Aureispira sp. CCB-E: one gene and its partner. The protein of the gene in region 2 interacts with the protein of the main gene of each other region in a pairwise test. Links are inferred from orthologs where the notes say so. Each region holds a gene or a part of one and is shown on either strand. Other genes may lie near its edges.

Evidence for each region.
Region 1: the proteins of QP953_RS04070 (region 2) and QP953_RS18080 interact in binary tests that used the Escherichia coli proteins (3 or more experiments, as listed by UniProt). The link is inferred for Aureispira sp. CCB-E from one-to-one orthologs.

The regions. Positions count from the first base shown.
Region 1 is NZ_CP133671.1:4,668,049-4,683,453, reverse strand. The notes cover bases 7,626-10,517. They hold QP953_RS18080 (ABC-F family ATP-binding cassette domain-containing protein), read right to left. Parts: upstream 10,102-10,517; coding sequence 8,149-10,101; downstream 7,626-8,148. Other genes in these bases: QP953_RS18085 (SRPBCC family protein), read left to right, coding at 7,626-8,064. Also shown: QP953_RS18125 (hypothetical protein), read left to right, coding at 1-707; QP953_RS18120 (DUF6935 domain-containing protein), read left to right, coding at 956-1,540; QP953_RS18115 (alpha/beta hydrolase), read left to right, coding at 1,614-2,285; QP953_RS18110 (hypothetical protein), read left to right, coding at 2,300-2,830; QP953_RS18105 (adenylate kinase), read left to right, coding at 3,179-3,757; QP953_RS18100 (glycosyltransferase), read left to right, coding at 3,902-5,110; ribB (3,4-dihydroxy-2-butanone-4-phosphate synthase), read left to right, coding at 5,076-6,308; ribA (GTP cyclohydrolase II), read left to right, coding at 6,518-7,150; more of QP953_RS18085, read left to right, coding at 7,591-7,625; QP953_RS18075 (WG repeat-containing protein), read left to right, coding at 10,864-12,312; QP953_RS18070 (hypothetical protein), read right to left, coding at 12,416-14,176; QP953_RS18065 (T9SS type A sorting domain-containing protein), read right to left, coding at 15,052-15,405. UniProt on the Escherichia coli protein: Genetic data indicate it may be involved in ribosome assembly or function.
Region 2 is NZ_CP133671.1:1,072,782-1,088,930, forward strand. Bases 1,727-5,362 are described here. They hold QP953_RS04070 (2-oxoglutarate dehydrogenase E1 component), read right to left. Parts: upstream 4,987-5,362; coding sequence 1,927-4,986; downstream 1,727-1,926. Other genes in these bases: QP953_RS04065 (SRPBCC family protein), read right to left, coding at 1,727-1,803. In the rest of the region: QP953_RS04060 (mannose-1-phosphate guanylyltransferase), read right to left, coding at 1-823; more of QP953_RS04065, read right to left, coding at 1,243-1,726; rpsT (30S ribosomal protein S20), read left to right, coding at 5,547-5,804; QP953_RS04080 (hypothetical protein), read right to left, coding at 5,919-7,007; QP953_RS04085 (arginase), read right to left, coding at 7,106-8,074; QP953_RS04090 (pentapeptide repeat-containing protein), read left to right, coding at 8,630-9,922; QP953_RS04095 (YARHG domain-containing protein), read left to right, coding at 9,955-10,677; QP953_RS04100 (TIGR02594 family protein), read left to right, coding at 10,944-12,650; QP953_RS04105 (hypothetical protein), read right to left, coding at 12,726-13,517; QP953_RS04110 (hypothetical protein), read left to right, coding at 13,677-14,267; QP953_RS04115 (hypothetical protein), read left to right, coding at 14,362-14,922; QP953_RS04120 (AAA family ATPase), read right to left, coding at 14,927-16,149. UniProt on the Escherichia coli protein: E1 component of the 2-oxoglutarate dehydrogenase (OGDH) complex which catalyzes the decarboxylation of 2-oxoglutarate, the first step in the conversion of 2-oxoglutarate to succinyl-CoA and CO(2).

The DNA of each region.
Region 1 (15,405 bases), 3.6 Mb from region 2 along the record:
TGACAGGAGATACTTGGCAGAATTATGTGACGAATAAAAGTTTTAATGTTGATCAATTTATTGATGGACTTGGTGTGGGGATTGGCATTTTCTGGATGTTATGTGCTGTTGCCGTTCTTTTTTTGAAAGAAACTTGGAAGTTAGGAAAATGGTTGCTCTATCTTGCTTCTTTTTCTTTTGCACTTTTGGCTTTATTATACTTCAAAGATAAGTTTTGGCAAGTAGGGCAATTTTTTGAATACGCTACTCAAATAACAGCACCCTTAATTTTAGTACACGTGCTTTATGGAGGACAAAATACACCTTTGTTTAGAACGACACTCAAAGTAATCATTGCTACAACTTTTATTTGTCATGGATTGTATGCTTATGCTTACTATCCACAACCAGGAGTTTGGATACAATGGTGTATGGATATCTTATTTTTTAAGAATGACGAAGCTGCTAGCCAATTTTTGATCATCATGGGCGCTCTTGATTTTCTTGCGGCAATATTATTATTTATTCCCTTCAAATGGACCTTTTCTATCGCAGTTTGGTATTGTATTATTTGGGGCTTCTTGACTTCTTTGGCGCGTTTGGTTGGAAATTTTTACATAGACATATTTTGGGTATCATTGCACCAACATGCGTACGAAACATTATACCGTTTGGTACATGGAGGAATTCCGTTGCTTTTGTGGTGGAGCACAAAGAAAGAAATATAAGTATTTCAGAATAAGATATTTATTGGTGCTATTTTTGTTTTTAATGTTTATTATTCATTAACTTTATTTGCCAATATTTTAATAAGAGGTCGTTAAAGTTAGGAAACTTAAGTTGAAGACGAATTGCTATAAATATAGATAAGCAAGTATTTATAGTAAGCATTCTTAAGTAGCTAATAACCAATGTACGACTTGAGTCGCTTATTATTTAGATTAGGCATTTAAATACTTGCATTAAACTACAAAAAATGAAAACCTTTTTTCTTATCACAATGAGCATGATTCTGTTTGCTCAAAATATATCCGCACAAAAGACAATTGAAGCTGCAAAAGTCCCTAGTACTATAGAGGAATTTTTAACATTTAGAAACCGAGTTGCTCAAAGTCCTGAAGGGGGAGCAGTTGTATTTGCTATGGCATTGATGATGTATACCAATAACAAGGAAGTTGGTTTAAAAGCTCTAACAATAGCCTTGGATCGTACTCAGTTGTCAGAAGGAGATATATACAAAGGGTTTCAGCCCCAAAATAGTATCAATTACCATTTGACCAATTTACTTAGAAAGCCTTATATTGCTCGTTCATATGTATTAGAGACAAGTCCCCAAAATGGGTATAAACTCCCTTCTAAATTATCATTTAAATTAACAAGAAACCCTTATAGCGAACAATCTAATGGAGATGTCAAGGTCTTTATTAAGTGTACTGGGGCATCCACTCCAAGACCTATCGCCCTGAGAAAAAATAATAAAGGAATTTGGAAGGCTGTTAATTACAGTAGCCTTTTTGTAGGAACACAACCTCCTGCGAGTATGGTTGATGACGGTTTGTAAATTATTAGCAGTCTATGAATTATCTTTGTTACTCTTTTAGTTGCTTTTAAGCTGGTTGATGAAATTATCCTAAATGGCAAAAGTTTATTTAATTCCTGGTCTGGGAAATGATGAAAGAATTTTTTCTAGGTTGGTTCCTTTGTTGTTGGAAAAAGATGTTTATTGTTTGGAATATTTGGAGCCAATAAGTCGAATAGAATCTATTGAGGATTATGCTCAGCGATTGGTCGATAGTATTGGGGAGGTAGAAGAACCTCCTATTTTGATTGGTATGTCTTTAGGAGGAACTGTAGCGACAGAAATGGCAAAGAGAATGCCTTATAAAAAATTGATCTTAATCTCATCTTTTAAGCATCAGACAGAAGTACCTTTTTTATTCAAAATAGCTCGAATATTGCCTTTGTATCGGTTCTTCCCTGCATGGTGTATTCGTTTAATATTGCCATTTTTAGCTTGGATTTTGGGCATTTGCACCAAAGAAGATAGTCAACTTATAAAATTAATGCTACAAGCTCGATCAGCTAACCATTTTTCTTGGGGAAGAGAGGCCATTGTTCATTGGGAAAATAAGGTATATCCACCGAATTGTATTCATATTAATGGAACGAAGGATCATCTTTTTAAGAAAGCCAATCAACGAGCAACGCACTTGATAATAGGAGGGACGCACAATATGGTATTGGATCGATCCGAGGAGATTGCTGCAATTATTAATCAAGCAACTGGAGAGTTAATTAATTCATAAATACTTAAATAAAAATGAACTACGCTACAAAATCACTCTTTTTGATATTATTCTGTTTCGTTATAAATGCTTGCGGTAGTCCTTCCGTCCCTAGTTCAGATCAGGCGGATAAATTCTGTGAAAAAGTCATGCTGAGAATGAGTTTATGTCGTCAAGTCTATCAAACTTTTACTAATTTGATTCCAGAAAAACATGATATTGCTAGCAATATTGGTGTAAATAGTGCTTACGATGTGATGATAAAGACTTTTGATGAAGAATTAGAAACATTAGAAAAAATAAAAATTTGGAAAAGCACAGAGGAGCACAATGCCTATGCTCAACAAATAAAAGATGCTGCCAAACAAGTTTTGGATGTTTATCAAGAAGGAGGACAAAATGAAATCCTAGAAGCTAAAAAGATGATTAATGCTGGAGCAACCGTCCACTCTTCATCAGTGGTAGATTTATTGGTCGGTTTTGAATCAAAACTCAATGCAGCCTATGGCAAGTTTGGAGAAGAACAAGAAAAGTTTGCTGAAAAATATGGAATCATACTTTATTAGTATGGTTGACTCTTATTCCTTGCGAATGACAAAACCGAGAAAAAAATAAATGGGGCGTGCGTCTCGCACAAACAAAAAGCACTGTGTTATCGTGTTCTTTATTTTGTTTGCTAAAAGGGGCTACAATTTCTTGTAGAACTAGCATTTAAAATATAAAATTCGTACCTTTGCAGCGTGTTAAGGATTCAACCTTATTGATGTGCAGATTGGTAAATTGCTAGTTTAAAAGTTAAAAGGTTGATTGTTAAGTAAAATCATTCGCAATTAAATAAGGATGCATTAGTGATTGTCTATTCTTACAAACACAAATCGTTGTACAATTAATCATCAATCAAATCATAAGAAAATATGTTAAATCTAATTCTTTTTGGCCCTCCGGGTAGTGGTAAAGGTACCCAAGCAGCTAAATTGGTAGACAAATATAACTTGGTGCACATCTCAACAGGGGATTTGTTTCGAAGAGAGAAAAAAAGCAATAGCCCAATTTGGCAAGAGGTTCAAAGCTATATCGATAAAGGAGAGCTTGCTCCAGATTCCATCACTTTTCGTCTTTTGAAGGCAGAAATGGACAAAACACCAGATGCAGTAGGATATATCTTTGATGGTTTTCCTCGTAATGTCAATCAAGCAGAGTCTTTGGATGCCTTTTTGGCAGAGGAAGGTACAGAAGTAAGCTTGTTGGTGGAGCTAATTGTTGCAGACGAAGAGGTGATTCAGCGTATTACAGGACGTGGTAAAATAGAAGGAAGAAAAGACGATCAAGATCCTAAAACGGTACAAAACCGAATTAATATCTACAAAAGTCAGACATCACCCGTTGCTAACCATTATGAGAAAGTGAATAAAACGAAGCGTATTGATGGAGTTGGTACAATCGAAGAAATATTTGAACGCATTTGCAGTGTTTTGGATGCTGTTACTGTTTAATTTTTAGTAAGGCATTTGAACTCAACTACTTTTACAATTTTTGACTAAGAGCCAGTGTTAGATGAGATATTGAGTTGTTAGCAGTTGCATAAGTCAAAAACGAACGGTTCAAATGCCTTATTGTTTAAGCGTTATAGATTTTATATGTTAATAGGTGCCATCATCTTCTGGCTCTGTGTGTATTGTTTGTTTCACTCCTATGTGTTGTATCCAATCATACTAAAAATTGTCGCTTCCTCAAAAGCTAACAATCAAGAAATCTATGCGCCTACAGAATCTCTTCCTTATGTTTCTTTTGTTATGTCTTTGTACAACGAAGAATCTGTCATTGAAGAGAAATTAGCTACGCTAGCTAATAGTGACTACCCAAAAGAGAAGCTTCGTATTTTTATTGGCTCAGATTGTTCATCCGATAAAACCAATGAATTGGTTGCTGCCTTTGTGAACAAAAATCCTTCCTTCCATTTCTTCCCATTTACAGAACGTAGAGGAAAACCAAGCGTTATCAATGATGTTATCCATAAGGCTCAAATGGCTTGCCCGAATGAGAACGAACACATTTTGATTATCTCAGATGCCAATGTAATGTTAGAGCCATTTACGATTTACGAATTGGTAAAACATTTTAAGAATTCGGATATTGGTTTGGTAGATTCTAATATACAAAATCCAACGTCCAAAAAATTAGGAGAAGAAGGGATTGCCGCTTCCGAAAAAAACTATATTTCTAGAGAGGTGTATATCAAAAATTTAGAAGGGAGAGCTTGGGGACGAACAATGGGACCTCTGGGAGGATGTTATGCCATTCGAGCCAGTTTGTTCGAGCCTGTTCCACCTAATTTTTTGGTGGATGATTTTTACATTGCAATGAAAGTTTTTGAAAAAGGAGGCTTGGCAATTAATGATTTGGGAGCCATTTGTTACGAAGCAGTTCCCAATGATATGAGCGAAGAGTTTCGAAGAAAAACGCGCATATCAGCAGGCAATTTTGCTAACTTAGCTGTATTTAAGCACCTACTTTGGCCACCAGGATCCATGAGTTTTGCTTTCTTGTCACACAAAGTATTACGATGGTATGGTCCCTTTTTTATTCTGGCTTCTTATCTTTGTTTGGCAATATTAGCATTTGTATACAAGAACCAATTCTATTTATGTTTGTTCTTAATGGAGACATTTGGTTTATTTGGAATCCCCTTGTTAGATTGGGGCTTCAAAAAAATAAATCTTAACGTAGTTATTATACGATATATAACCTATTTTAATGCGATGAATTTGGCATTATTTAATGGATTTTTTAAATATTTAAAAGGAGTTCAAAATGGTATCTGGCAACCCACAAAACGAGACGCCTAAGCGCAAGCTTGACACGATAGAAGATGCTTTGGAAGACATCAAAGCTGGTAAAGTAATCATTGTTGTAGACGATGAGGATAGAGAGAATGAAGGTGATTTTATCTGCGCGGCGGAGCTAATAACTCCATCTATTGTTAATTTTATGGCAACGCATGGTCGTGGCTTAATATGTACGCCACTAACAGCAAAACGCTGTGATGAACTAGAGTTGCGCCCAATGCAACAACAAAATACGGCGGTACACGAAACGGCTTTTACAATTTCGATTGACTTGCTTAATTATGGCTGTTCTACGGGTATTTCTGCTTATGATAGAGCAACTGGAATTCAGAAGCTAACAGATCCTAAAACCGTTTCTAGTGATTATGCTCGTCCTGGACATATTTTCCCTTTGATTGCAAAAGATGGTGGTGTATTGCGTAGAGCAGGACACACCGAAGCTGCTGTTGATTTAGCACGATTAGCTGGTCTAAAACCTGCGGGGGTTTTGGTAGAAATCTTAAATGAAGATGGTTCGATGGCTCGCTTACCAGATTTATTTAAAATTGCGGATAAGCACAATTTAAAAATTATTTCTATCGAGGATTTGATTAAATATCGCCTAGATAAGGAAACACTAATTGAAGAAGTTGTTCGTTTGACTGCCCCAACGGAATACGGTGAATTTGATGTGATTGGTTTTGAAGATAAAACAACTGAGAAAAACTTGTTTGCACTAACAAAAGGTTCTTGGAAAAAAGACGAGCCGATTTTAGTAAGAGTACATTCTTCTTTTACAACGACAGATATTTTTGGCGCATTGATGGGAGATTCAGGATCTCAACTACATGCTGCTATGAAACAAGTAAATGAAGAAGGTAAAGGTGTTGTTTTGTATATTGAACAAGATGGTGGTGGTGTTGATTTGATGAATAAACTAAAAGCGTATAAAAAATTCCAAGAGGAAGGACTAAGCATTACGGAATCAAACAGTAGATTAAGAGCGCCAATGGATCAGAGAGATTATGGTATTGGAGCACAAGTTTTGAGAAAATTAGGCGTTAGTAAATTAAGATTATTGACAAATAATCCTAAAAAACGTATAGGTCTGATTGGATATGGATTGGAAATCGTAGAAAATGTTCCTTTGGAAGTAGAGGGCAAACTAAATAATGTGCCTGACGATGAGCGCATCATCTACGAAACTGGACCTAAGTAATCATATTGTCATAAAAAGGAAAAAAGATTGTCTGATGCAATCTTTTTTCCTTTTTATAAAACATCTTTTGCTTTATGTTGTTAGGGTGTAACTTATTTAAAGTTGGATAAAGTAGCTTCTTTTTAAAGCTTTAATAGGGGAGTCGTAATTGTAAAGCGACTAAATTTAGAATCCCTTTAATTATATTTTTAGACGAACAAACAAGCAAGATGAATAAAGGTAGAATTCAAGATACAAAAATGGAGGTAGAAGAAGTTGTTAGAATTAATATGCCAACAGAATATGGAACATTTGAGTTGGTTGCATTTGATGATAAATTAGCAAAAAAAACACTTTTTGCTTTGACAAAAGGTAGTTGGGAAGCAGAGGAGCCAATTTTGGTAAGGGTACATTCTTCGTGTATTACAGGCGATATTATTGGTTCCTTGCGTTGCGATTGCGGTCCTCAATTACAAGCTGCTATGAAAAAAGTAGAAGCCGTAGGCAAAGGAGTTATTATTTATGTGGAGCAAGAGGGACGAGGAATTGGTTTTTTGAGTAAAATGAAAGCCTATAAATTGCAGGAAGAAGGCTTAGATACGGTAGAAGCGAATCTAAATCTAGGATTTGAAGCGGATCAGCGTGAATACAAATCTGTAACACAAGCTTTGCAGTTGCTAAACGTTCAAAAAATTCGATTGATGTCTAATAATCCTTTAAAGCAAAAGGAATTGGAAAAACATGGTTTGGAGGTCGTAGAGAACGTAACTTTGGAAATAGAAGCTAATGAGCACAACAATTTTTATCTCAAAACTAAGCGAGATAAAATGGGGCATATCTTATTTCAACATGGCTTGAAGTAAGTACCTAAGCATAATTTCATATTAGAGCGCGAGTGTGGGGTATTTATTCCCTGTTCGTGCTTTTTTATTGTCTTATCTACTCAACATAATTGTTATGGGGTTGTTTTAAATAATACTTAGCTGCACTATTATTGGAATATTGTTTCGGTCGTGAATTTGGAAACTCAATTTGTGGTCGTAGATTTTTTTGATAAGTAAGTGGGCATAAAAAATTATAGCTAAAAAATAGCTTTATTTTTAGTGCTAGTCGAAGAGGAAAAGTACAGCTTTACCTGCGGTGCTACTGCGTGGTAGCGAGCTAAAGCAAATTTTTCTGATGAAGAGTAGTGCAAAAAAGAAGGTTGTTTAGCTGCGCTGCTACTTCGTGGTTTATAGAATTTTTTCTGAACGATTACTTAATTCTAGCTATATTATTCCAAAAACTAAAACAATCAATTACAATGTCAACCTATACCTTACAGAGAACACAACAACTACCCATTTCCTTAGAAAAAGCTTGGGATTTTTTTTCTAGCCCTAAAAATTTAAAAGCAATTACACCCGATTACATGGGATTTAATATTCTGTCAGGTGCAGATAAGCGAACTTATCCTGGGCAGATTATAGAGTATACAGTAAAGCCAGTATTGGGCATTCCTATGTATTGGATGACTGAAATCACACAGGTTCGAGAATTAGAGTTTTTTATTGACGAACAGCGTGTGGGACCCTACGCCATGTGGCACCATCAGCATTTTTTTAAAAGAATTGAGGGAGGGGTGGAAATGGAAGATATTGTACATTATCGACTGCCTTTAGGTCCCTTGGGGAATATTGCGCATGCTTTGTTTGTAAAGCGGCAATTGGAAGGAATTTTTGATTATCGTTTTAAGACATTAGAAAAAAAGTGGGGAACAATCCATCATCCCAGATAATAAGATCAAACGTATTTCTTGCAAAAAGAAAGATAAAACCCCAATCTAAGTTGAAAGATTTAGATTGGGGTTTAAATTAAGCTCCTAAGCTTCGTTCTCCAATTCTTCTAATTCTAATTCCGCAGCTTCCCATTTTTCCATTGTCTCAGCGAGTTTAACTTTAGTTGCTTCATATTTAGCAACAGCGGTATCGTATTCTACGGTTCCAAAAATAGACATATCAGCCATAGTCGCTTCATATTTTTTCAAATCTTCTTCTAAGCGATTAATTTTACGTTCTGCATTTTGGACATCTTTTTTCAGTTGTTTTAAGCGTTGATGATACTCTTTGCCTTCCAACTTAGGTTTTTTGATTGTCTTGTTGCTGGTTGTATTGGTTTTGTCAACTTCGTTTTTACCTGCTTTTCCTAAACTTACTTCTCTAAAAGTATCTAAGGCACGTTTTTCTAAGAAATATTTGACATCTCCCAAATAAGGTTTTAGTTTTTTATTATTAAACTCAATAACTTTATCGGTTAAACCTTCTAAGAAATCTCGATCATGGGATACTATAATTAACGTCCCATCATAACGCATAATGGCATCTTTTAAAACATCTTTAGAACGAATATCCAAGTGATTGGTCGGCTCATCAAGTACCAATAAATTAATCGGACGTAGCATCATACAAGCCAACGCCAATCTAGCGCGCTCACCTCCAGAAAGAACCGATACTTTTTTGTCGACATCTTCGCCAGAAAATAAAAAAGACCCCAAGATATTGCGCAATTTAGTTCGCATTTCAAAAGGAGCATTTTGATCAATGGTTTCCAGAACGGTTAGTTTAGGATCGAGTGTTTCAGCTTGATTTTGAGCATAATACCCAACTGCTACATTATACCCCAGTTCTGCTGTTCCTTCTGCTTGGATTTGCCCCAAGATAATTTTAGAAAGTGTTGATTTTCCCTCACCATTCTTACCAACAAAAGCAATACGCTCACCACGAATGATTTCCAAATTAACGGCATCTAAAATGTTGCGTTCACCATAGTTTTTGGTAACATCTTTTACTTTTACAACAACTTCGCCAGAGCGAGGAGAGGGAGGAAAGGTTAATTTCATTTTGGCACTATTAACACTATCCAATTCTATTCTTTCCATTCGATTCAGTTCCTTCATAAGAGACTGAGCCATTTTTGCTTTATTGGCTTTCGCACGGAAACGATCAATCAATTGCTCTTTTCTAGCAATTTCTTTTTGTTGGTTTTCAAAAGCATTTTGTTGTAATTCTCTGCGCTCTTTTTGGAGAATTAGATACTTAGAGTAATTGGCTTTATAGTCGTAAGTTTTTCCTAAGTCTATTTCTATGGTTCGCTTGGTAACGTTATCTAAGAATGTTTTATCATGCGAAATAACAACAACAGCACCTTCATAGGTTTCTAAGAATTGTTCTAGCCAAATGATAGATTCAATATCTAAGTGATTGGTCGGCTCATCCAAAAGCAAATAGTCTGGACGTTGTAGCAACATTTTAGTTAGCTCAATTCTCATCTGCCAACCACCACTAAACTCATCTGTTAAACGGTTAAAATCGGTTGGCATAAAACCCAATCCCATAAGAATTTTCTCTGCATCAACTTGAATTGTTTTTCCACCCATGACACGATAACGCTCATTCAACTCATCCAATTCATTAAATAAATTCAGATAAGATTCACTTTCATAATCTGTACGAGTTTCAATTTGATGATTGACCTGATCAATATCAGCCTCCAACTGTTGTACCTCTGCTAAGATACTTAAGGTTTCTTCTAGAACAGTTTTTCCTTTCGGTAAACTCATATCTTGATGTAGAAATCCAATGGTTGTACCATTCGGGCGAACTACATTTCCTTCATGAGGAGTAACATCTCCAGCCATGATTTTTAATAATGTTGATTTACCAGCACCATTAAGACCTACTAGTCCCACTCGATCGTTATCATTGATAGCCAAAGAAATTCTATCAAGAACAGTTCGATCACCATATTTTATAAAAACATTATTTATACCAAGCATATTGTTATATTAGTAGTTCGTTGATTTTTTACTAAAAAGATAAAAAAGCACATTTATATTAGTTTACTTCGTGAGCGCTGCGCTTTTAGTTAGCTGCGCTGCTACTTCGTGGTACTTCGTGAGTGCTGCGCAGTTGATAATCAAAATTTTGACACAAAATACAATGAGTTTTTAACTTGTTAATTATCAATCTAATAAAGTTTAGCTTCGCTGCTACTACGTGGTTTTAACGAACTGTTGTTACATCAAATTGAATAGAAAAAATAAAGATCAAGTTAAGTAACGATAAAAAAGCATCTTTCGATTTGCCGAATCTTTTGCCCTATTTTTAGCTAAAGTTTTGGGCACGTAATCCATTACATTTTGCAACTTTAACTAAAAATGGAACCAAAATCTTACTGCAAATTTTTGAAAACTTATTTTTGAACGTTACTAAATTGGCAAAGATTTATAAAACTACTTTGTATGTTGTAGCCCAAACTTGGGGCAAAGATAATAGATTCTTATTAAAACAAAGGGTAAATTCTTTTTTAATCAAAAGGTATTGTTTCGTTAATACTTACCTGTGGTGCTGCCAGGTAGTAATAAGACAGCCAACTACTAATTTTATATAAGAAGCTTCTTCCTAACAAAATCTTTCTTAAATTGCTTAAAAGTTTGTAGGACAAATGCCCTTTTGAAGTTATTGCGAATAAACATTTTGACGTTCAGCTTGACAACCAATACTAGAGAATCGTTTAATGACTACTAATTAAAACTATAATGAATAACACACCACAACAAACACAATATTATCCTGCTATAATTCCTTTTCGCCAAGGAGAGAAATGGGGGTATTGCACTAGAGACAAAGATTTTATTATCACTCCCCAGTACGATCAAGCGGCGCCTTTTGTAGGAACAATCGCTAGGGTTATGTTAGGCGATAAATATGGATTGATAGATAAAACAGGAAGTATTGTTGTTCCAATTGTTTGTGATTTTATTGGTAATGAGTATGACCACTCCTTGTTGAATGAGGATAATTCTTGCACGATTATAAAAGATGAAAAATATGGATTAGTCTCTACAGATGGCGTGATATGGGCAGAAATGATTTATAATTCTGAGGAAGAAGCATTTCATGCTGCTGCTGAACGGGGCTGGAAAGGTGGAATTGTGAAGGATGATTTTCCTGAAATCGAGGCAACTGTTTTGAACCAAATCCATGCTGTAAAGAAAATTCAAAAGGGAATTCTTCGCTTTCGGCAAAATGATAAATGGGGCTTAATGACGGAGAAAGGAGTACTGTTGTTAACGCCTACTTATGATGAAATAGAGGATTTAGAAAACGACTATTGGCCTTTTCGAGAAGGGGACAAATGGGGCTTGTTAGACCTTGAAGGAAATATAGTTCTACCTGCTCAGTATGATGCCGCCAGAGGCTTTTCGAATGGTCAAGCTGCTTGCCAAAAGGACGGACTTTGGGGAGCTGTAAATCTTTCAGGACATTGGATATTTGAACCTCAATTTACAGAATTAGGAGAGTTCAAAGAAGGTTTATCTGCGGCTCAAAAAAATGGCTTGTATGGCTTTGTTGATGAATATGGTGCTGTACAGATAGATTTTCAATATCCTTATGTGTTGGATTTTAGTCATGGGGTTTGTGCGGTTTTGGAGGAAAAAGAGATTTATTTTATTAATGATACGGGAACTATCGTTAGCGAGCGTTACAGGGCACTGTTTGGTCCCAATGAAGATTTGTGGATGCATGTAATGAAGGGAGATAAGTGGGGGATTGTACAAGCCAATCATTCTTTTGTCTTACCCATTCAATACGATTTGCCAAAAGCAATGGGGCAGGTGTTAAATGAAATTAAGAATGGCATGATTCCAATCAAGAAAGGAGCCTTGTTAGGCTTTGCCAATTTGGAAGGCAAGGAAGTTGTTCCTCCTCAATATGTGATTGTTGACCCTTTTTGTGAAAGACGATCGCTGGTTGCGACGTTGGATCCTAAATTAAATGGAGATAAAACCCCTAGTTCTATAGAAGAAACGGGTTCTTTATCAGGCGTTTTTAATTATGGTTTTATTAATGAAGAAGGTCGAGAGGTGATTCCAAGGAAATACATTTTGGCACATCGTTTCAAATATGGCTTAGCATTTGTCAAAAATGAGAACTTTCAAGTAGGCTACATCACTTATGATGGAACAGAGTATTTTGAAGATTAATAGAAATTGTTGTTCTTACTAAGAGGGTAGAATAAGTAGGTCAAAGGTCAGAGACTAGGAGTATATGAACAAACCTTTAGCCTCCAACCTTCGACCTATTTACCTAAACATATTCCATATAGATTTCGCAATCTTCTGGAAGCAACTCTTCTAAACGGTTTTTATATATTTTTTTGAAACCGTGGTGATCGTGAAACATTCTACTTTCATAAAAATGTATCTTCTTTAGATTTTTTAAATTACCCCACGAATCGGGGATTTCAAATATAGTGGCATCATTGTCATAAACAGTCTGTAAACAACTATTAAATTTTAATTCTTCCAAAGTGGGTAAGAAACCAATTTCCTTAGGAATCTCAGTAAAAATATTATCACTAAGACTAAGAATACGGAGCTTCCTTAATCGAACAACATCTTTAGGAAGTTTTTTTAGTTGATTATACCGCAAGTGCAATACCTCTAAGTCAGGATAGTTACTCAATAGATTATCAATATTATTTAACGTATTATGAGATAAATCCAAATAAGTTAGCTTTTTCCAATTTTTAATCATTGTAGGGATATGCGCCAAGCGATTGCTAGACAAGTCCGCCGTTTTAATATCCTTAAACTTTTCCAAAGGAGAAAATAAATCGTCAATAGCTTCTTGGTTTCGCAAAGCCGACTTCTTATACGTATTAGAAGTACTACTAGCATAGTGCTCAATTCCAAGAAAACAAGCGCTAAAATTGATGTGCTCAATATCGTAATCTTTAATTTCTATCGGAAACTGAACCAAAATAGTTGATTTTAAATCAAGCAACTTTTTTTCTGGAACGTAAAATTGTTCTTCGATAATTTGCTTGATAAGTTTGCTATCTTGACTGTGTTGAAACAAATAGAGTACGCCTTCACTCTTACCGTTTGTTCGATAAGCATATTCTGCTAAAGCCAAAGGCGTTAAATCGAGCCCTTTTCCGTCTTTGCTTCTCAAAACAGTGAAATTAGGATAATCCCTCAAATCCAAAACCAAACCTTGAGAAGAGCCTGAATTGTCATTACAAGCAATAATTGTCTGGATGTTTTTAAGTTGATTAATCTCTGGCGGAACAACAATACCTTCTCCCAATAGCAAGTGGTTGAGATCCATGATATTTAGGTGTTCCAACTGTTTTAGTTTGCAAATGACCATTGGAAACTCTACAAATTTATTGTTAGAAATATCCAAATGTTTTAGCTTAGGCAAGAGAACAATAGCTTCGTTCAGTTTGTCCAATTTATTACTAGAGACATTTAAGATCTCTAGATTTTGAAAAAGTTTAATTTTGGTTGGTATTGTCTTGATTTTATTACTGCTTAAGTCAATTTCCGTTAACTCTTTGAAGCTGTATAATTCACTAGGAAAGGCAGTCAAAGCGCAGTCATTAATCTTAAAGACCGTACCTGTAATAAATGTACTTAGTAGTTCTTTTTTAAGCTTGGTAGGTAGGCGATCTAGCAGGTATTTTAGCCCGACACCATATTTGTGATACATGGCCAGTGCCATTTTCATTCCATCCAATGCTCCTTTACTCATTTTTACATAGGCATCAATATTTTTTTTAATGGTTTGTTCTGTAGGAACAACTTGCCCCTTTTGAATAAGGCGTCGATCGCTGTTCATAATCTCAGAAATAAAATTAAATTTTTGTTGGTGTAAAAACTCAGCTGCTTTTCGTTTTAAAGCTTCATTTTCCGATAACTTGAAGACAACGAAAGCTTCTGTTAAAAGCTCTTTTGGAAAATTCTGGGCATCCAGAATTTCAAAAGCAATTTGTGTATTATTATCGTCAGTACTCAAAAGTAAAGACGATAAATTCTTTAACTCTTCAGAAGTTAATTGCATACTAAAATTGTTTCCTTAATGATAAACATGAGCTTATTTCTCTGCAACGTGTGCTTCTCCTCCACACGACAAAACCTTTGTCAGCTACAACTAAAACTTCAGTTTTGTACGAAAACACAAAGTCAAAACCATGTCCCAAAAATTTTTGTCTATCTCTCTTTTTTGAACTATGTGTAATTGATTGATTTTTAGTTCAAAATAGAGCTGTTCATATACCGGTATTAGAATTTGTCAAATTTAAAGCCAAGCTATTGACAGCAATTTTGAGAGCAAAAAATGAAGAGAAAATTAGGAGATGGATGTTGTTTTGTTAACATTTGGAAAGCATAGAACTTCTAGCCTATAGAAGGAAAGTTTTGAACAACTTTTGAATTGCGAAATTGTTAAAACTAAAGGAGTAGTATTAGTGATTTTAAAATATACTTTTAATATAAAAAAAATAATTAAGTTAGTTTAAATCAATTATTTATAAAGGATTTTAGAAGTTATTTTTTATTATTTATAATTAGTCTTAATATTGATAGTCTAAAAAAATACAACCTATTTGGGCATTGGTTATTTGAGGTGTAAGTATAAGTTTCGTATAATGAGGCGTTTGTGGCTATACGAAATAGGCGTTTTTAAGACTTATTAAATATATCTTAAAATTATTGAGGAAAAATGGCAAAGAGCGATTTTGGATATAATTGGCACAATTACTCTATAACGTAGAGTGAAAAATATCTCTTTGAGACAATTAAAAATCCCATTAAGCAATTGCCCAATGGGATTTTTATAAAATGAATGATGTAGAGGATCAATAGTTAGCTTTACTGCTACTGCGTGGTTTCAACGACCACGAAGTAGCAGTAAAGCTAACTACTAGAGGATGTGTTCTACCTAAAAATAAGCTTACCAGTATAAGAGTGGGCTATGTCTTCGTTCTGAATTTTATAAAAGTAAATGCCATTGGGCAAATCCAATTTTTGTAATACAATAGAACGGCTAGTTATTGAGTTAGATCGGAGCATTTTTCCTGTAGTATCGTATAACTCTAGACTCCAATTCTTATATTGAGAAAAGTTTTGAATTTCGATTGTTACTTTATCAGAAGCGGGAACAGGATACACTAGGATATCATTAGAGGACGCTGCTAGTTTAGAGGTAGATGTATTAACTGTACAATCAATATTTAGGGGAGTGCCCCAAGTCGTACCACTTTTAGAGAAGTAGACCAATTCATATTTTTG
Region 2 (16,149 bases):
TTCCCAAGTCTGACCAACCAATATCTGCAGGCAAGGTGTAGATATTGGTTGCTTTTTCCATGATTGCATAGTCAATTGATATGCTTGGCGTTGTAGGATAATATTCATTTAAGAAATTTTGTTCTTGCGACGTACACCAATGAGCTTCACCTTGATTTAGTATATTATAAACTTCTGGGGCATATTTCTTTATTGCGTCCAAAACTGTAGTAACGTTCCAAACAAAAATACCTGCATTCCATAGATAGTCACCACTAGCAACAAATTTCTTTGCGTTTTCTAAGTCGGGTTTTTCGGTAAATTGGTGGACTTTGTAAATAGGTGCAGGGCTTTCCTTATCAAAGTGAATATAGCCATATCCTGTATTGGGATGATGAGGTTGAATACCTAAGGTAAGCAATGCGTTGTTTTTTTCTACAAAATCTAATCCTTCTTTAATTCTATTAACAAATTGTTCCTCTTTCAAAATAATATGATCTGAAGGAGCTACGACAAAGTTAGCCTTAGGATTGATTTTTTGAATTTTTAGAGCAGCATACGTAATACAAGGTGCGGTATCATTTCTAGAGGGTTCGGTTAGGATTTGATGATCCGTTAATTGGGGGAGCTGTTCATTGATAAGGTGTTTGTATTCCAAGTTGGTAACAACAAAGATATTTTCAGCAGGGCAAACATTGGTAAAACGCTCGAATGTCAATTGCAAAAGCGTTTTTCCTAGTCCGAGAATATCTAAGAATTGTTTGGGTTTTTTTTTGCGGCTACTAGGCCAAAAGCGGCTACCAATTCCGCCAGCCATAATAACAACATAGTTATTATTGTTCATAAGATAAAAGAATGGTTACTCTTTGCAGCTTAATTCTTGAACAAAGACAAGTAAATCAAACACTTTGGTGGATAAGCTAAACCTGCAAAGAATGTTATTTATTATAATGTATATCTAACAACAGTTAGCTAAAATGTATGAAATGAATTATTTAAGGTTTTCTGAATTAAATGTCGTATTAACAATCAATTATATACAAAATGCTTTGTTGTATTTTTTAGATCATAGGTTCATGGCTGCAAACTATACACATGAGTAACAAGAATGCATTATACCAAGAGAGTTGCTTATTTGTGAGTACAGCCTCAAGTAATTAGTTGGCTAATGATAGTGTAAGATCGCTACACTTAAGTTAATTTACTACTACTAACATAGTTTTAACAAACTATTATATATATAGGACAAACCAAGCTATCTAATTATACGTCCGAAGCATCATCTGTTGTATTAAACATAGATGCCATAGATGCCAAATTTGCTTCAATAGTCGTATCAAAATAATTTTTTAAAAAATATGCTTGATAGCGTCGAATGGGGTTGTTGTCGGTTAACTCCTTTAGTTGACAACGCCAAGCAATTTGTGTATAGTTAGTATCAGCAGGTGCCAAAACGATAGTGCCCAATAAGGTTAGATTGCCTTCTTGAATATCAAATTGGTACTTTATTTCTTTGTTTGCAACACTTTCCGTAATGGTTAGAACTCCATTGATTCGATTGTTTCTCCATATTTGAACAGCACCCAAGCCTTCTTTTTGATCAGGGTATTCAAAGGTCAAATTAGAGTCTTTATCCTCTGAAGACCAAACCGTCCAGTTAGACCATTCTTCTAAAGAGTTGACTAAAGAGAATAAGTCGGAAGGAGTGGCATGGATGAGTTCGGCTTTTTCTATAATCCAAGTAGAAGGCAAAAACAAGCCCGCCAAAACAATGGTTAGAAAAAAGAAACCTAAAAGTGTAAATAAAATAAAAAGTGTCGGCATTCGTCTTACTAATTCTGTGAGTTTTGCACTGCTTGAAAGAAGCAATAAAGTCGTCTAGACTAAAGCTAGACGACTTATTTATATTGTTGAGTCACAAAACTACTGTCTTTGAAATAACTAATTTTAGTTCAGCACTTGTGCTTGTGTTTTCCAATCGTAACGTTTGTATTTGGCACCAAATCCAGGGATTTGATCATTTAGATTATGAATTTCCTTGTTAGATAATTTAGCCAATTGCTTGAATGTTGTAATTCCTGCTGTTTCCAATTGTTTAGCAACTACTTTCCCAAGTCCTTTTAAAGCTGTTAAGTCATCTGGTTTGTTTCCATTCGTTGGAGGACTGTTGGTTGGGGAGTGCATGACATTAGCTTCTCTAGAAGAGGTACTCGTATTTTCCAATTCACCAAAAGCGCGCAACAAAATATTTTCTTGTTGAGCCTCGTGTACTTTTTTGAAACCAGTAGCAGGCGATGCACTTGATTTTCTAGCGACTAGCTGAATGTCATAATGACGATAAAAGGCTAAAATGTATTGCCATGCTCCCATGTTAGAAGGTTCTTCTTGTACCCAGAACCATTCAGCATTACTATATTTTTCAATAGCCGCTTTTACTTGATTTTTAGGGAACGGATACAATTGCTCCAAGCGAACAATAGCAATATCGTCTCTCTTATCAGCTACTTTTTTATCTAGTAATTCGTAGTAGATTTTTCCGCTACAACAAAGTACGCGTTTTATCTTTTGAGCTTGTTTGGTAGTCGTAATTTTAGGATCGTCATAAACTTCTTTGAAAGAACCTTGCGTTAGGTCTTCAAAAGAAGAAACACATTCTCTATATAACACCTCTTCATCAGGACGATTCATATCCTTCGGACGTAAGAGTTTTTTGGGACTCATCACAACCAATGGTTTTCTGAATGGTCGAGCTTGTTGACGACGCAACAGGTGGAAGAAGTTGGCTGGTGTAGTGACATTGGCAACAGTCATGTTAAATTCGGCACAACTCTGCAAATAGCGTTCTAATCTAGCACTAGAATGCTCTGGACCTTGCCCTTCGTAACCATGAGGAAGTAACATAACCAAACCTGACATACGTTGCCACTTGCTTTCAGACGAAGAAATAAACTGATCAAACATAGTTTGAGCACCATTCGCAAAATCACCAAACTGAGCTTCCCACAAAACAAGTGGATCTGGACTAGCCAATGAGTAGCCAAACTCAAAACCCAATACAGCAAACTCAGAAAGTAGAGAATTGTGTATTCTAAATTGACCTTGTTTTTTCTCTAAATCATTAAAGCGATTGTATTGCTTGTTTGTTTTTGCATCGTACAATACTGCATTTCGGTGAGAGAAAGTTCCTCGTTTAACATCTTGACCACTAATACGAATGTCGTACCCTTCTAAAAGTAAAGAACCATACGCAAGGTGTTCTCCCATTGCCCAATCAATCAATCCTCTATCTATAAAATCCTGTGTACGGTTTAATAAACGCTTGAATTTAGGCAGAGGTGTAAAGTTTTCAGGAATCGTTTGCAAAGAATTCAATACTGATGTAATGACTTCTTTTTTGATGCTTGTATCTGGAGAAAGAACATAGTCTTCTGGAATAGTATGTTTCTTTAACTTACGCCAAGCTTGTTCTGGCGTTTGGTATTCATAAGTAGGAGCCTCTTCTTTCGCTTGCGAAAATTTTGCTTGTAGCAAAGCGTCAAACTCCTTGTCCATTTGTTTGGCTAGAGCTGCCTCAATTTCCCCATTAGCAATCAATTTCTGACTGTAAATGGTTCTGGTATTTTTATGCTTTTTGATTTTTTCATAAAACTGTGGCTGTGTAAACTTTGGGTCATCTCCTTCGTTATGACCATGCTTGCGATAACACACCATGTCTATGAAAACATCAGTATTAAATTCTTGGCGATATTCAGCGGCTAGTTGAGCAACAAATAGGACTGCCTCAGGATCGTCTCCATTGACATGAAATACAGGTGCTTGAACCAAAGCTGCTGCTGCTGTAGAATAAGTAGACGAGCGAGCATCTTCAAAATCTGTTGTAAAACCAATTTGATTGTTGATAACAAAATGAATGGTTCCTCCAGTGTAGTAACCCTCCAATTCACTCATTTGAACCAATTCGTAAACAACCCCTTGACCAGCAACAGCCGCATCACCATGGATTAGGATTGGTAGAATTTTATCAAAATTAGAATTATAAAGCAAATCTGCTTTTGCTCTCGAAAAACCTTGTACAACAGGACCTACAGCCTCTAAGTGAGAAGGGTTGGGTACAAGTTTGAGATGTACATCAAAGCCTTCTGGAGTTTTGATTTGAGAAGAATAACCCAAATGGTATTTTACATCACCATCTCCAAAAATGGTATCTTTAGGCATATTTCCTTCGAACTCACTAAAAATGTATTCATAGGTTTTGCCCATGATATTGGCCAAAACATTCAAACGCCCACGATGCGCCATACCAATTACCACCTCTTCTACTTCTAAAGCAGCGGCTGTGTTGATGATTCCGTCCAAAGCAGGAATTGCAGATTCACCACCTTCTAATCCAAAACGTTTTTGAGCAACATATTTTTTGCCTAAGAAATTTTCAAAGCCAGTTGCACCATTTAATTTTTCTAAAATTCGCTTCTTTTTATCCAAGCTATGACCGTAATCTCCTGCTTTGATTTTTTCAATGCGATTTTTTAGCCAATGGTATTTATCTTGATTGTCAATATGGGCAAATTCGAAGCCAATATTACTACAATAAATGGTTTTTAGTTTGTCTAAAATTTCATTTAAGGTGCCATTTGGCAAACCAATCTCACTACCTGCAATAAATTGGGCGTTCAAATCATCGTTTGACAACCCATAATATGCCAAATCCAAGCTAGGGAATCGAAATTTGCGTTCTCTAATTGGGTTGGTTGTTGAAACTAAATGACCACGCATTCTATATGCTTGAATCAAATTAAGAACTGCTAACTCCTTGGGAGAAGAAAACGATGCTCGATTGGTAGGAGCACTGTCTGTTGTTTCTAAGCCATTCTCGTGTTGAGTCGCATAGTCAAAGCCTGCAAAAAATTCTTTCCATCCATCGGCAACAGATTCAGGATTGTTTTTGTATTGTTGATACAAGCCTTCTATATAGGCTGGATGAGCATTGGAAATAAATGAATAATCCATTTTGTTTTTACGATTACATTTTACATTAGTAGTTTGTCAATAGATTTTTAACAAACTATTGTTATATGATATTTAAGCAGTGGATTTATGTTATTTAACATTCAATTACTTATTATTGTAAATAATCAAGTCCATCAACTTAACATTTTTCTTCTTTTTTAGGTCTTTAATCAACGGTTAATAATTGATTGGATACGTCTTTAAAAAAAGGATTCATTACAGCCGCTAAAACCTATCATTATATTAAAAAATAAAGGTACAAAAGTTATAATTACTTCCCAAGCTTATTTCCCTAAAATCATTGAATAGAAAGCGATGGCTAGGGTTTATAGAAGTTTGTTAGAGGTTGTACCTTTTATTCTGTATTTATTTATTGATAAAGTTTAGAGAACGAGCTACTTGAAAAATGAGTGATAATAGGTCATAAAGGAAGAAAAAATGATTATTTTTTGATAAAACATTGAATTTTTTGAAACTATTATTATCTTTGCATGCCCTTAGAGGAATTATTTAAGGCATTTGTAAAGAAAAATTGAAAGAATCATAACTTATAGATAATTATGGCAAACCATAAATCAGCAAAAAAACGCATGCGTCAAGACGCAAAAAAAAGATTACACAATCGTTTTTACAAAAAAACTGCTCGTACTGCTATTAGTAGATTACGTGGTATGGAAGATCACAAAGAAGCAGAAGCTTTCTTACCAAAAGTTGTTTCTATGATTGATCGTTTGGCTAAGAAAAATCAAATCCACAAAAACAAAGCGGCTAACCTTAAAGGAAAATTAGCTAAACACGTTGGTGGATTGGCAAAATAATTAAAAGAACTAAGGTTCTTTTAAGGAAGTACACTTACTATTTAAAGTAAGTGTACTTTTTTGTGTTTGTATACGAGTATACGCAGGTTGTAATTTTGAGGTAGCTAGTTATTGTTAATCGAAATATTGTAAATCAACCTCTAGCAAATCTAATTCTGCCTGAAGTTCTTGATGCGTCGTATAGATGCCTTGATAGGGGCGATATTTTTTTGTTAACTCTTGCAGCTCCTTTTGCTGTGCTTGTTCTGTTTTTTTGTAGAGTAGAACATTCTCTGTTGTTTTCTTATACAAATCTAAAGTCGATTTTAATTCGGGGTACAGCGATAGTTGTTTGAGCAAATCCTCTTTTTGTCGAATTTTTTGATTTTTATTGCGCCCATCTGCCATTTCTACAATAGCAACATCTAATAAAAATAAAGCGTGTAGCTCCCGTTTTAAGTAAGGCGAAATAGAGTTTGGAATGGCTTCTGTTACAATTTTTAAATTTTCGACTACCTTAAACAAGTCCAAATCTGTTGCCGCTAAATTAGTTTTTAAACCAGTCGCTTTGGCTGCCCATTTACTAATTTCATTAAATGTATAGGGGCGGCATTGTTGCACAAGTTTGGCTTGTTGTTGTTCGATACTTTCCTTTTTTTTGAGCAGCGTTTGATAGTAATCCAATTTGACCCAAAGTGCTTCAAAAATACCTTGTTGTTGACTAAAATCAATGGTACATACATTCGATTCGTATTTGCCAGAAATATGGTAAGTTAGAGTTACTGGTTTATTATTTTTTGCAATTTGATGAATAGCACCCAAAAATGCTACGCCATTATAAGCATCGGTTACCGAAGGCTTGGGAGTTATCTCAAAATAATACCAATTCTTATTGCTCAAGATGGCTTTTTGTAAACGTTTGACTTCTGCATTCCAACGCAATTTGCTGGGATCAAATCGAACTAATCTAAAGGTCGTTGTAATAGGCTTGCCAGACTGATTGTCAATTACAATGCTCAGTTCAGGATTTTGAGCATCAGCATGGGGTAAATTTACAAAACCCATTATCAATGCTTCTGGACTAAAGACTACTGTATCTTGACTATACCGCCACGCAGATATTTGAGCATCATGAAAAGGTCGATGTGCAAAAATTAATTGTTGACTATAATTTAAAAAGGGAATAAAAATAAGAAGGGCAACTAGAATTGCTTTGTAACTCATAATGTATGTTATCAATAGGTGTTTGGTGTTTTTTGAGGCTTTGAATTGTTCATTTCAAAGCCTCAAAAGTGTCAAGGTTTTAGTAGAAAAATGTATTATTATCTGTTTTTCACAATATTGGTGGCTCGATCTAAAACACGAAATGCTGTTTCAGCCATGGTATTTTGTTTGTTGTCTAAGGTAGGGTTGACTTCTGTGACTTCCAAGCAACAAGTTTTGGGATCTGCTACCAATCCACAAACAATATCCGTTGCTTCTTCTTCTGATAAACCGTTGGGAACAGGTGTTCCAGTACCTTTAGAGACCAATTCACAATCCATACTATCGACATCAAAAGAAACATAGATCATGTCACAATTGTTGAGGTAAGCCAAGACTTCTTTTACCGTTTGTTGTGTTCCTTTTTCTCGTACTTCTTTAACCGCAAAATTGCGAATGCCTAAACGTTCGGTCAAAAAATCTTCCTCCTCTTCGGTGTCTCGTAGAGCAATAAAAACCAAATCATTGGCTTCTATTTTGGGATAAACCCCGCCCATATGTTTTAATTGATGCCAATGTTCGGCAATTTCTTTGGGAATGTCATTGCGTTGGTGCTCTATATTATCAATTCCTAAACAGACCGCCAAAGGCATGCCGTGTACATTGCCAGAAGGAGTTGTGTATGGTGTATGTAAATCAGCGTGCGCATCAATCCAAATAACTCCTAGACGTTTGTCAGGATTTGATTTTTTGATTCCTGTAATCGTTGCTCCTGCTGTAGAGTGATCGCCTGCCAAAACAATTGGAAAGCGTTTGTTGTAAGTTACCTCTTCCGAAACATAATGCGAGACATAATTATAAACCTTGACAATACCATCTATATAATTGGCATATTGAGTAGGGCTATCCTCAAAGAGTAACTCATTTTCATTCGGGATGATTGTAGAGGTATATTTTGAAAAATATTTATTTTGAGCATTCAAAGCAGCTACCTTTATGGCGCCAATTCCTAGACTGGCTCCACGAGTTCCAGCACCTAATTCAGAAGGAACTTCTAGTATTCTGATTTTATCATTTTTATTTGTCATGACAGTTCTTTTTTCTTTTCAACGATAAGTTTTGAGGAAAACCTAAGTTGTTTAGTTTCAGTAACCAGAGATAAGATTGTCTTCTTTTTGACGTTAATCTACGATGCTTGTATTTTTTAGCGCATAGAGCGGAAGCAAATTTTGATGTAGAATAGTACAAAAAGAAGGTTGTTTTTTATAATAGTTTTTTCTGAACGATTACTTATAAATAAGTATTAAATCTTTTCTGAACGATTACATAATGAATTGTGAATATAAAGTTCATCGCATTCATTCTAAATAAACACCTTTAAAAAAGGCACATTAGGGAATTCCATTGATTTTAACAAGTAAACAACGATATTAGCTAAATTTGGTTTAAAATACAAACACTGCTAATAAAGTTTTTTAAGTTCTTGGATAAATGAAGAAGCCATTATAAATACAGAGAACAAGAAGCAAGGAATAAAAACCTAAGGTCTTAAAATTGAAGGCTTGTATAAATCATTAAAATAGTTTATATTAGTGCTTGTGTGCATCAATTTATGCAGTTCGATTCTTTATAAAAAGAACCTTTTGGCAACAAAAAACTATATAGAAGCTTTCAATAATTTAGCTAAGGAATTGGCCCGACATTCAAACATTGAATTGTTAGGTTACCATACTTTTGCCCCGCTAACAGAACGAGAGCTGGAAGCCTTGGAAGCAAAGTACAATTGTCAATTTGATGAGGCTATACGTCGATTCTATAGCCAAACCAATGGTCTACAGTTGCGTTGGATGTTTAAGAACAATCCTGCCTATCACACCGATAAATACCCGCCATTTCACCGATCTATTGCTCCCGTTGGATGGGATTATACAGAGGAAAGTTTTGAAAAAGAAGATGGTTGTGTCTTGTTACTGCCATTAGAGGATGTTTTGCGAAATGTAGTATCTCCTAATGTTTACCAAGATGATATCGTATTAGAAAGTACAATATATTCTACCGTTGATTTCCATGCTTGTATTCGTCCTTTTGATAAGTTCTCTTATTATTGTAATATGGCTTTCTTCTTTAGAAAAGGGCAATCGCCACTAGTTCTTTTGGGAGATGAGGCAGGCACTTGCTTTGAGGATTCTAGATGGACAAATTTTGCTACGTACTTAGACTTTGTCTTGGCTTCTAAAGCATTTGGGCGTCGTCGCAAAGAATTTTTTGGAATACCAGAAGGTTACAAGCAGACACCAATTCAGAAGTTGCCCCCTAAAATTCAGCAGTATTGGTCATTGGATATATTGGTTCTGACACAACATTTTCCTTTAGCAGATCAACTAGCTCGAAAAATGCCTATCAAAACTCAAAAAATGCAAGAGAAAGCCTATCAAGCAGGAGCGTTCAGTGCGGAGGAATTGGCAGAAGTCGTTGCAGCGCACCAAGACTTTCTAAATTCAGGTGGAGTAGGCGGAAAATGGCAATTGATAGCGATACAAGGGCAGGCATTGGGCATTTATAAAGGGAACGAAAACAAACGGGGGAAACAGGCTATCTTGGATATGAAAAAAATGGAGCATCATCTAGAATTGCAAGAATTGTTTTTACCCTACTCTAGTTGGTGTGGCGTTTATGCCAAAGCACAAGATTTTAGTGATGTAGATTTTACTGGAAGTTTGTTAACGGATGCCAATTTGGAGCAGGCTATCTTTGCAGATGCTAACTTAGAAAATGTTGATTTTTCTCGCTCTAATCTCAAAAAAGCGAGTTTTGTAAATGCAAACCTTAGAGGAGCTGATTTTGAAAATTGCAATCTGACAGGAGCCGATTTTAGAGGAGCTGTTTTAGAGGGAAGCCGCTTTAGGGGAGCTGTGTTGAAGGATGTCGTTTGGTGATTTTGCCAGCTTTAAATGTATCAATAGTTCGAATGAAAAAATTACTTGTACTGATAATAGTAGTGTTTGTTTCTAATGCCATTTGGGGGCAATACCTTGGGGCTTCACCAATTGATGCGGCTAATGTTACTAAATGGAGTCCTAAATTTAAAATGGAATACTTTGGAGTGTATCATTTTGGGGATTCGGAAGGAGAGTCTACTTTGGTATTATTCAATACGGGTAATGAAATAATTGCCCAAATAAAAAGTGGACTATGGGACGTTGATGCTAAAACAGCCGAGAGGATTTGTGTCTATAAAAATTTAACTAATGTTACAATTGATAAAAATGGGCGCTTCGAATCAGATAAGTATCAAGGGGAATTTGTTATTTATACAAATAATGGAAAACGAATAAAGTGTTTGAAAATTTATGATTCTTGGAGTAATCTATCGGAGAAAGAAGAAGAATACGAGCTTGGGCGTAGGGTAAATAGTAAGATATCAGAAGAGTTTTATGGAGAGTATGCAAATGCTTCGTTTGAAAATCTAATTCCTGAAAACCTTGAAAAGATGTCTTCTAAAGCACTTCAAATTATGAGAAACGAAATCTTTGCTCGATACGGATATCAATTTATCGAGGGGGGGAAAATGGATACTTATTTTAGGCAGCAAGATTGGTATAGACCTCAACATTCAGATGTTACCAAGTTTTTAACCTCCTTGGAGAAACGAAATATTAAGCTTATTAAGGAAATAGAAGGAAGGCGTTAAAGCATATATAGGTTAATTTTTATGTTATGTTTATGCGCTTTTATGCTTCAATTTGATTTTTAATTGTTTATCTACAATGCCCTGCATAGATGAATTATAGGTTAATTTATCTATAATAAAACATTAGACTCTTGATCAAAAGATATTTTTGTTTGTTTTTTTGGTAAAAAAATACTAGATTTAATAGTTGTATATTGTTTTTTTGAGATTATAAATCTCTTGAATTCATTGCTATAAAACCATTACACCTAATAAAACACACTATTATGTCTAAGTTATTAAAACAACTAAAAACGTTAAGAGGTCAAGTTCGAAAATACAAAGATACACTGGCTTATTATGAAAAACTATTTAATGAAGATGGCGTTATTGACGATCAAGAACGTTCTAAATTGGATCGGTTGAACGCTGCTATTCAAAAAATAGAAGATAATGTTATTCAAAGGCAGCAAAAATTGAAACTTGGTGGAAAGATTGTCAATAAGGTTAATGAAACGACAGAAAATATTGGTGATTCGCTGAGCAAAAGAGATGATATAGTAGATCATTCTCTTGTCAACCAAGACGAAAATCCTACCCCACGAGTTGATGATCAACCTAGTCCAAATGATAATTCTTCAATACAAGAAGGTCAGGATAAATATGCTGCAATTGCCGAAACCCCCGCTGTAAAAGAGTTTTTAACTGGTATTCATAAATCAGAAGGTGGTTATGTGGATGATCCTAATGATCCAGGAGGAAAAACCAAATATGGAATTGCTGAAAAAAGAGAATGGCCTGCTTTTGCAAAAATGTTTGGTTTAGATGTTAATAATCCTTCCTTGATTAAGGATATTACGAAACAACAGGTAGACGAATATTATATCAAGACTAGATTTGAGCAAAATGGCTTGGATAAAATTAAGAGTACCAAGGTTATCAATGCTATTTTTGACCAAAGTATTTTGACGCCAGGAATTGTTAAAAAGAACATCAAAAGAGCCTTAAATGCATTAGATTCTAACAATAAATTCCCTGTGAATAATTCCGAATTTACAACAGCTGAAATTGCTGCAATCAATGCTAGTAATGCTAATCAATTGGTTGAAAAATTTGTAGTGTACCAAAATGAGTACTACGATGGATTGGTCAAAAAGAATCCTACCAAGTTTGGTAAGTATATCAAAGGGTGGAAAAATAGAACAGCTCGATTGACTGGATTTAAAGGTGGTGAGCAAGAAACTAAGAATACAGAATCTAATACTGAGTCTAATTCAGGAAATACCTTTGAGGTGCCTTCGGGTTGGGGCTTGTTGCGAATTGCAAAGGAGCATGGGGTGACAGTAGAGCAGTTGAAGGAATGGAATGCGGACAAATTAAAAACTTATGGCAATGGAGAGCAAGGCTTTAATGCTGGGGAGACGATTATGATAAAAGGAGGTAGTTCCTCTGGTGGTAATGTTTCAGATGATGGCAAAACCAGTGAAGGGGAAGAGACCGAATTGGCAGAAGGTGGCTACATTAAACCATCGTGGATTAGAGAGGCAGAAAAGCATTTGGGAAAAAAAGAAACTGCTAGAATGGTAAAAGATGATCCATGGGTTAAAATGTTGTTTGAAAGCTTAGGGGCGTATGATTGGGCAAAAACTCAAACAGTGCGCGATGCCAATTGGTGTGCTGCTTTTGTCTCTTATTGTTTTAAACAAACAGGACAATCTCCTTTATCTGGATTTGATGGCATGAGAGCCAAAACATATGCCGCCAAATATGGAAAAGAAGTCTCCAGACCTGTTTATGGAGCCTTGGCAATTGTTAAAAGAGGTGGTGCAGGGCATATTGGTTTTGTTGTAGGATACAACAAGAAAACTAAGGTAATTACAATGTTGGGAGGTAACCAGAACAATTCTGTTAATATCAAAAAGGAGAGAAGGCAAGTAATTGCTTATAAAGTACCTTCTAGTTGGAATATTCCTGAACAAAACTACTTAGATTAAGGTTCTTTTATTAAGGCTTGGTCGGCAGCGTACTATTTGTCTAAAACAAATAGTACGTTGTACTTTAGAGTAAAGTCATTTTTCTAACATCAATTGAGTGTCTTTAAGAACCAAATCAAGAAACTGCTTCGCTTGTAGTGTTGTCGTTTTATTTTTTAGTTGTTCGAGTATGGCTGCTTTCCATTCTAGATGATTTTTATAAAACGAAGTTGCGTTAACAAATTTTCCATCTTGGTATGTGAGAATTTGGATGGGCATTCGAAAAAACAACCTAGAGTTTTGGAAGTAGTTTGCTTTTTGATCTTGATCATTAATAATTTTTGAGAATTCATGCTCTGCTTTTTGATGGATTGCCTGTACATCAGAATAGGAGGAAGGACTTGTACTAAAAATCGTCTCGATATAGTCTTGAATGGAAGCATTTTCTGGGGATAACGGACTGTCAAACTGAGCTAAAAATTGGGGGGTAACTGCTGGTTCCAATAATTCAGGAATGCCATCTTTATCCAAGTCAAGAATTAAAGAATAGGCATCATTACACTGATGAATTTTTTTTAATTGTATATTCCCATTTTCTAAAAAAACAAGATTAAAAACTCTAGTAATTTTATAATGTTCATCTCCAGAAAAAGTAATTAGTTCAACTTGTTTATTGCCATCTAAATCTACAAAACTAAATGTGAAATTTTCTTCATTAGAGAGCTCGTTTTCTTGTAGCCTCTTTTCTATTTGATTAAACCAGTATTCCTTTGTTTGGTCATGCAAAATTTCAAAAGGAGGTTTTTGAGAACCTGTGTTTTGGAGTTGAGCTTGAGCATAAAGTGCTAAAAAGCAACTAAAAAAGAGGCTTAAAATGGACTGATGCATAATATTGGATTTTGTATTTAATAATGATAGTTAATCGTACATTAATAGTGCCATTTTAATTGGAGATTTACCTCTGTTTGCTACTAAAAGAGGTGGTTACAATGCTTAAAAATTGTATTCGTAGCGATATTAAATAACTTTTTTACACAAAACTAAGTCATGAAATTTTACTATCTAATTTTCTTATTTTTATTAACTGCTTGCGCTAATGAAACAAGCCCATCGACTAATGTAGAGACAGTAACGGATACTTTAGCAACCAATACAGAAGTGTTGCGAGAGGTGGAAGAAAATACAACAGTGTCTGATGAGAACCAAGCAACTCCGAATCCTCCAGATAGCATTCCTGTGCCATCTTTTGCCATTCATTTTGATTTTTCAGAAGGTGTACAAAAGATATTGGATAGTGGTAAAGAGCGTTTGGTTGTTGATATTGCTTTAAGCGGATTGCCCAAAGATGTGTCAAATGTTGCTGGTAAAGATTATTATAATGAAGAGGATGAACAAATATACCTTAAAAGTATCGCATTGTTATATGAACAGAATGAGACCCAAACCATGCACATTGAAAACTTAAACATTAGTAAGGAAGCTTTGGACGCCTTGCAGAATCCTAATTATATGATTACAATTAATTTTTATAGTAGTAGAACGTCTTCGGATAATAATATATTTAGTGCCAATGCTTTGATAGAAGAAGTCAATTCAATGAAAAACAAAACACACACTATAAAGGTTAAGATGTTGTAATGAAATTTGTTAATCGTTGTATTACAACTGAAGATTTCGTAGATGTTTGATTTTTCTATGAAAATAAACCGACTTAATTTATAAATAACGTAACATGCAAGTATACAAACTACTATTCGGCACAGGGCTTTTTATTTTAATTGGTTGTGGAACCAAGAAAACGAAGGACAGAACAACCAATCCGCAGGAGGTGAATGTCAAGGTAGAAGTTGCCCCTTCAAAGCCTACTGTTGCTACTACAACATTAAATGTAGATCAACTAATTCAAAAAATTGATCAAGAAACAGCGGAATTTAAACCGATTGAGCGCAATATTACTATTCAAGAAATACATGAGTGTGCAGTTAAAGATTATAAGGATCTAAAAAAATATGTGTTCTGTTTTGCAGGAGGAATGAAAGCACAAGAAGCTGTTTTTTATTACCATGAAGGAAAACCAATAGCAGCACTCTACACTTTGGAAGAGTACAATGCTTCCCCTGCAAACTTAGCGGCTTACGAGGCAGACAAAACAAAAAAGCGTCAGGTGAAGTTGTATTTTAAAGATGGCGATTTAAGAAGTTTTGATAAGGCGGTTGATTTAGAGAACAAAGCCGTTGTTTTGGATAAGGCACAGACAGATGAATGGGAAATATTGATAGCAGCCATTCAGTAATTGGTCATAATTGTAGCAAAAGTTCTTTTAGCATGGTCTTTCGTTGACGATTGTCAATATTCCGAACCGCAATACCCAATGCTTTTCGAGTACCTACAAAAATAGCCATTTTTTTAGCTCGGGTCAATGCTGTATAAATCAAGTTGCGATACAACATGCTAAAGTGTTGTAAAACCAATGGAATGATAACAATATCAAATTCACTTCCTTGAGATTTGTGAATGGTAATGGCATAGGCTAACTCTAGGTCAATAATGTCTTGTTTTTGATATTCAACAATTCTAGTTTCAGAGCCATTTTGATATTGAACAGCTAATACCATATCTAAAGAATTGATGGACGTAATAATTCCAATATCACCATTAAAAACTTCTAAATCGTAATTGTTTCGGCGTTGAATAACTCGATCGCCTATTCTAAAGACACGGCTCCCCATCTCGATGGACGCTTTGCCTTGTTGAGCGGGGTTTGCCATTGCTTGAATCAACTGATTGAGATTGTTGGTTCCCATGCTGCCTACTTTCATGGGAGCTAAAATCTGTGTTTCTAATAGAGTAGAGAATTTGTTAGGAATTGTTTTGGTGTATAAACGAACGATCATTTCTGCTGCGGTCAAACCATAATGAAGCGAGGACCACGGATGAATATTTTGCAAAACTTGTTTTAAAGCTGTTGCTTCACTTGACGATTTTAAAAGCGCATTCAAATCAGCATTTAAATATTTATCAGGAATATTAAAAACATAAGAACGAACTCCTTTGCGTCGAATCGCATCTATTTCTTTTTCTGAAGTTTCTTGGATGTAGAAATCTTTTTTCATTTGAACAGATTTGTAGGTTTCATCCGATTCCTTGACAAAGGCAATATTATTGTTTTCAAGCACCTCTTTCATCGTTTTGTTGATTTTCTGGATGAATTTCAATTGATCTTTGGTCGCTTCGTCCGAATCAATGAATAGGCAATCAATACCTTGTTCCCATGCATTAGTTTGGTGAATAGGCGACTCAATTTTAGGTACTTGTCCTTTATTAATTTGGTGTGCGTATTGAATGATGCGACTTTCTTGTGCTTGGCGAAAAATTTTCAAGAGCTGGTACGTAGGAATAACTTGACTATCTATCAAGTCTTTTAGAACATTTCCTGCGCCTACCGAAGGTAATTGGTCGGCATCTCCAATCAACAAGACTTGGGCTTTAGTTGGAATGGCTTTGAGTAAGGAAGCAGCCA